2 regions of the Salinibacillus aidingensis genome follow, and region 1 is predicted to be linked to the other one. Evidence: a T-box and tRNA genes for the amino acid it is inferred to sense, from the RefSeq annotation. Region 1 holds a T-box; the other holds one or more tRNA genes.
What was found. The T-box of region 1 lies ahead of serS (serine--tRNA ligase). A T-box ahead of a tRNA ligase gene usually reads a tRNA of that ligase, here a tRNA-Ser.
Positions count from the first base shown of each region.

Region 2: it encodes a tRNA-Ser, which carries the amino acid that the T-box ahead of serS (serine--tRNA ligase) is inferred to sense. The anticodon was not compared.

Region 1 is NZ_AP043759.1:3,444,261-3,447,676, reverse strand. It holds gene ACZ5OK_RS17620 (deoxynucleoside kinase) at 1-180, shown strand, start outside; tRNA gene ACZ5OK_RS17615 (tRNA-Ser) at 327-419, opposite strand; gene serS (serine--tRNA ligase) at 637-1,920, opposite strand; T-box leader at 2,056-2,279, opposite strand; gene pdxT (pyridoxal 5'-phosphate synthase glutaminase subunit PdxT) at 2,320-2,916, opposite strand; gene pdxS (pyridoxal 5'-phosphate synthase lyase subunit PdxS) at 2,938-3,416, opposite strand, start outside.
Region 2 is NZ_AP043759.1:136,035-139,450, reverse strand. It holds gene ACZ5OK_RS00825 (hypothetical protein) at 1-265, opposite strand, end outside; gene ACZ5OK_RS00820 (MerR family transcriptional regulator) at 472-1,218, shown strand; tRNA gene ACZ5OK_RS00815 (tRNA-Thr) at 1,353-1,425, shown strand; tRNA gene ACZ5OK_RS00810 (tRNA-Ser) at 1,436-1,528, shown strand; gene ACZ5OK_RS00805 (YdbC family protein) at 1,653-1,907, opposite strand; gene ACZ5OK_RS00800 (DMT family transporter) at 2,620-3,416, opposite strand, start outside.

The DNA.
Region 1 (3,416 bases):
CAGGCCTGGATTAATGACTTCAATGCCTGCCCGGTGATGCGAATTAACATTGCTGATTACGATATTATTAATGATCAAACGTCCATTGAGCCGATCTTGGAGCGAATCGGACATTTCATCCAGCATTCCCGTAAATACACTGGTAGTGGTGCCTGTCACCACCCGAATTTTGTCGAATAATCTATATACGTTATATACGTTAATTAATCCGCTTATCTAAAAGATTAAGCGGATTTTTTTACAATTATATAATAAAAAAAAATCGTTACCCAAAGTAACGATTTCCTTGTTTCCGTTATATCTCCAATATTTATACGCTGATTTTATGGCGGAGGAGGAGGGATTCGAACCCCCGCGGGCTTTGACACCCCTGTCGGTTTTCAAGACCGATCCCTTCAGCCGGACTTGGGTACTCCTCCTTAATGACACTATGATAATATATCATACCCTTTTTTATTCTGCAAGGGGGAAAGAGAAGTTTTATTTTTCATACAATTTATGAGGGTTTTGTAAAAGGGAAGAGTCTATACTCCAACTCCCGAAAGAATGCTCTAATAGCCCAAATCATAAGCCCCATGAACCATTTCATCCATAGGGCTGCTTGCAGAATACTTGCTTTACCTGTACAGATTTCTTTTATTCCGCTTTAATATATTCACGGTTGCCCATATAAGGACGTAATGGCTCAGGGATTAAGATGGAGCCATCCTCCTGCTGATAATTCTCGATAATGGCTGCCATCGTACGGCCAACTGCCAATCCGGATCCGTTTAATGTATGAACAAATTCCGGCTTACCCTTTTGTCCACGGCGGAAACGTATTCTAGCGCGGCGGGCCTGAAAATCCTCAAAATTCGAGCAGGAAGAAATTTCACGGTACGTATCAGAGCTTGGCATCCATACTTCAATGTCGTACTTTTTCGCAGCTGTGAAACCTAAGTCGCCGGTACACATGTTCATCACGCGGTATGGAAGCTTTAATAACTGAAGTACCTTCTCTGCATGCCCGGTTAACTCTTCCAGCACCTCATAGGATTCCTCTGGTTTAGCAAGATGAACCAGCTCAATTTTATTAAACTGATGCCTACGGATTAACCCTCTGGTATCACGACCGGCTGAGCCTGCTTCTGAACGGAAATTGGCACTATAAGCGGCAAACTTCTTTGGCAGGTCCTCTTCACTTAAGATTTCATCCCGGTGATAATTCGTTACGGGCACTTCTGCTGTTGGAATTAAGTAATAACCATCCCAATCAGCTATTTTAAATAAATCCTCTTCAAATTTTGGCAGTTGTCCTGTTCCTAATAAACTGTCCCGATTGACCATATATGGAGGCATAGCTTCCAAATAGCCGTGCTCATCCACATGGAGGTTCATCATAAAGTTAATTAACGCACGTTCCAGTCTGGCCCCTAATCCTTTATAAAAGGCAAAACGGCTGCCTGTAATCTTTGCTGCCCGTTCAAAATCGATCATATTTAAATCAACAGCCAAATCCCAATGCGGTTTTGCCTCAAATCCGAATTGAGGAACCTCTCCCCAGGTACGGACCTCAACATTATCATCCTCATCCTCACCGATGGGTACACTTTCATGCGGAATATTTGGAATCGACATTAGCAGAGTGTCCAGGTTTTCTTCCACATCTTTCAGTTCCTGATCCAGCTCTTTAATTTTGCCTCCCACTTCTCGCATTTCCTTAATCATGGGTTCTGCGTCTTTTTTCTCTTTCTTTAGTTCGGAAATCTGTTTAGAAACATCATTTCGCTTCGCCTTTAGTTCTTCACTCTCACGGATTAATTCTCTGCGCTTTTCATCCCATTCACCGAATTTATCCAGATCGGTTAAATCCTCTCCGCGATGAGCAAGTTTTTCTTTTACTTCATCATAATGATCTCGTAAATATTTTAAGTCTAACATGATAACTTCCTCCTTCATTTTCTATTTCTTATAACTGCGCATATTGAAAAACACAAAATCTCATAAACCTTATCCTTTAATCCGGGAAAACTTATGATCCTATCCTGCACAACAAAAAACTCCCATCCCTTAACATTAAGGGACGAGAGTTTGTTTACGTTTCCCGCGATACCACCCTAGTTGAGGGCATACGACCCTCCAGCTTGGTTTCTGATAACGGTGTTTCACCGGGTATACTTACTTAAAGTTTCCGTATACCTGCTCGAGGATGGATTCACAACAGGCTTATACCGGTTCACAGCGGCCACCGGTTCTCTGAGATAAGCCCTATTGCTACTTGTTCCTCTCATCGCTTTTGCAAATATATCGATATTCCAGTTGCTTTATAATATACCTTGTTTAGGATAAAGATGCAAGTTTTTCTGTTGCTTCCTTAACCATCCCGACAAAATGCTCTGTAAGACGATGATCATCGGTTAGCTCAGGATGAAAAGCACAAGTTAAATAGTGATCCTGCCTGGCCGCCACAATTTTACCATCATAGGTTGCAAGAGCTTCCGCATTTTCTCCTGTCTCCAGAATATAGGGTGCCCGAATAAACACAGCATTAAACGAGTCTGCTATCCCTCTTAGTTCAATTTCCGCCTCAAAGCTTTCTCTTTGCCGTCCAAAAGCATTACGGGCGACCTTCATATCCATAAGCTGTAAATGAGCATCCTCCTGTCCAGCGATATCGCCAGCCAGCAAAATCATTCCTGCACACGTCCCAAACATCGGTTTTCCTGATTCACCAAAGCTGCGCAGCGCATCAAAGAAATGATATTTATCTATGAGACGCCTCATGGTTGTGCTTTCACCGCCGGGCAAAATAAGGCCATCCAGCTCTTTTAACTGATCCACACGCTTAATAACAGCTGCTTCAGCACCACAGGCCTCTATTGAACGGACATGCTCCTGTACAGCGCCTTGTAATCCCAGTACACCTATTTTTACCATGATGGATGACTCCTTTACTAGTTACTCACTGCGATCCTGCATGCGATCGGCTTCTGTCAGCGTAGACATTTCTCTTCCCTTCATCGCTGTACCAAGATCCTTTGAAAGCTGTCCAATTAATTCATAGTCTTCGTAATGAGTGGTAGCTTCCACGATTGAACGGGCAAATTTCTCCGGATTATCGGATTTAAAGATACCGGAGCCTACGAATACACCATCTGCTCCCAGCTGCATCATAAGAGCAGCGTCAGCAGGTGTAGCAATACCGCCAGCTGCAAAATTTACAACAGGTAAACGGCCCTCTGTTTTAATTTCCTTAAGAATTTCATAAGGAGACCCTGTTTCTTTTGCATAAACCATGAGCTCGTCCTCTGATAAACCGGAAATTTCACGGATCTGGGACTGAACCTTACGCATATGACGAACCGCTTCCACAATATTACCTGTACCAGGCTCTCCTTTAGTCCGCAGCATGGAAGCTCCTTCGCCAATACGACGCA
Region 2 (3,416 bases), 210 kb from region 1:
GAAGGGTGATGAGACCACAGGCAGCAAACCCGACCCATGTATGATGAGGCATCAGTTTTCTGGCTATATTCGCTATTTTTATTTTCCGTTTACGATCAGATTCGTTCCGTATTTCCGAAAAAAACGAGTGCATATTCCAGTTATATAAAATAAACGTTAATCCCCTTATTCCGAACCAGATGGAAATGTTCGCGATTCCATTAAGCACCCCCTGCCAAACCGCCAGCGCCAGCAGGAACAGATTGAAGTAAAACCACTTATTCACTGTTTTCTCCCCCAATTTTACGTCATTTCCGTACTACTATCCTTCCCCATTACTATCATTTTGCCTCAACGATTGTCTGTGATGAAAGACATAGGAAGGAAAGAAACTGGTGCAACATTGTTTAATATAGGCTAGAAAAATTTTTCACATTTTTATTGACCCTTACGTTACGTTATCCTTTAAAGTTAAGAGTACAAGGGAGGTTCATAAGAATGAAGGTAAAAGAACTGGCAGAAATAGCAGGTATCAGTGTGCGCACCCTTCACCACTATGATGAAATCGGTTTGCTCACACCTGCGCAAAAAAATGCCTCAGGATATCGGATATATTCAGAAAAAGATCTGAGCAGACTGCAGCAAATCTTATTTTTCCGAGAGCTTGACTTCCCTTTGAAAAAAATAAAGGAAATCATGAATCGCCCGGACTTTGACCGTGAAGAAGCTCTTCTTATGCATAGAAAAATGCTGGAGGAAAAACGCCGGCGTCTGGACCAGATGATCAGAACAATCGACAGGACGATTCAAAATGAGAAAGGGGAAATCACCATGTCTGATAAAGAGAAATTTGCAGGATTTGATTTCAGTCACAATCCCTATGAACAGGAAGCCCGTAAACGATGGGGAGATAAAGCTGTAGATGAATCCAATCATAAAATAGGACGTATGTCTCACGAACAACAGAAGGCATTAGGGGAAGAGTTTGACAGAATATATAAGGATCTGGCTGCTATCCGTCATTCATCCCCCGATTCTGAAGAGGCTCAGGTGGCTATTAAAGTCTGGTATGATTATCTTAATAAAATCGGTCACTACTCCTTAGATGCATTTAAAGGCTTAGGCCAGATGTATGTCGCTGATGAACGATTTACGAAAAATATTGATCAGTACGGCGAAGGATTAGCTGTATTTATGCGTGATGCCATGGCGGTTTATGCAGATCGTAATCAAAAGTAACCAGACAGGGGGATTCATTACGAATCCCCCTGTCCGTCTGTTAAAATGAGGAATTTATCAACTGACTCTTGCAGATTTCCGAAGAATGTTTTATTATATTCTATGTGACTTTTAGCGCTTGTCTATGAAATTATGCTGGTGTAGCACAGTTGGCAGTGCACTTCACTCGTAATGAAGGGGTCGGAGGTTCGAATCCTCTCACCAGCATCTTCTATGTGGAGAAGTACCCAAGTCCGGCTGAAGGGGATGCACTCGAAATGCATTAGGACGGGCAACCGTCGCGTGGGTTCGAATCCCACCTTCTCCGCCATAACCTAACCACACGAAGTAAAATCCTCTAAGTAAGAACCATTTCAAACTGTGCTATCATGAATAACCTATTTCTACGTGAAGGAACACATTCTCTTTATTGATGAATGTGTTCCTTTATTTTTCTATTCTTTTAAAGTTCCTGCAGGTGTTAGTTCTGGGGTGACTTGATCATTAAGCACTTCTTTCAATTTATCCGCTTCTTCATTTGACAGGGTTACTCCCCTGCCCATACGCTCATGATTGGGTGCCCAATCCCGCAGATCATACTTAGGATCCCTGCCATTCCAGCTGATAACATTAAATTCCTTTGTCCAGCCTTTTGTTGACTCAGACAATACAGCAATGGTTTTTACAATCTCATACTTAAAATCTGCCATTCTTTAAATCTCCTTCCTGAAATAAATAATTGAATGTGCTTATTATGTCTTTCTTTTATACCCTGCGCAAATTCCGAAAAGGAGAAAACAGGACCGATTTAATAAATGAAAAATAAAAATGCTTAGCTGTTATTTTCATTTTTTCCGTCTGAAAAGCAAAATGAATACAAATATGAGCAAATTAACAAAGACGGAAGCGCCCGTTTGTCCAGCTGCGGCTCCTAGGTCAAGGCGGATATAAGCCAAAGCCATTCCGTGGCCAAACCCATGCCACTACATGTCTTCGTCTTATCCCGCATGACCTGAACAGTCGCCTCCGCTTTTCTATTAGCGACGTACGGACAGGACTGAGCCGGAGGAGATAAAGTGAAACTTCAATTAGTGGGGGTTCATCCCCCACGGATTGTTAGTTGAACAAATCGGGTGTTTACTGGCTGTTGACCCCCACTTATTTCTTACAGGGGGTCTTACAGAAGTTAACACGCGGAAAAGGAAACACGACGAACCTTGTGAGTCGATGTTGACTTATCGTACGGAGGTGAAGGAAGTCTCGCTAGTCGCTGGGCGCTGGAGCCGGATGTCGCCTCTCCCGATTTCTTATCCACTAATCGATTATTTTACAATTTTCTTGGCCATTAAAAATTCCCGCATCTTTTTTTGATACGGGAGCCTGTTATTCTATAAAACTTTAATCAGCGGAAGTGACCATTCCTTAGCCACCCTGGCTCTCGGCCTCATGCTTCGAAATATATGTTTTGCGATTAGCCGGACCACGATACACATTGGCAATAATGATCCCACTCAGAATCAGAACGGAACCAATAATAATGCTTATGGTTAATTTCTCATCCAGTAATAACCAGCCAAAAAACATCCCAAAAACAGGAACAAGCAGAGTAGAAATCGTTGTTGTGACCATGTCAATTAGACTCAATAAAAAGAACCAGGCTGTGAAGCACAAGGCAGAAGCAAGTACACCTGTGAATAATACATAATAAATGCTCTCACCTGTAAGCTGTACCGAATCTCCCCACTCCATTACGATGCTTGCTAATATGATCCCCAATGTACCAAAGAGCATCTGATATGTATTTACCTGAAGCTGCGGCACATCACTCAATTTCAGGCGGTAATAAACATTTGATGCGCCCCACGATATGGCCGCAGTTACAATCAGTAACTCTCCAATAATGATACTCGGGTTCTGGTTTATCCAAATATCCCAGCCAAGAATGGTTAAGAGGCCAATTAACCCCATACCAAGCCCAATCATTTTCATCCGGGGAACTTTCTCTTTTAAAAACTTAGCAGCCAGTATACTGCTCCAAATAGGCATGGAATATAACAGAACAGAGGATTTACCAGCGTCAACAAACCGCAAACCATACATCACAAACAAAAAGACGATACTAGTCTGCAGAATACCTGCCACAAGTAAGTGACCCCATTTATCCTTAGGGGGCAAACCTATCCTCATAATGGCTAATACGATGATCATTGTGAGTGTAC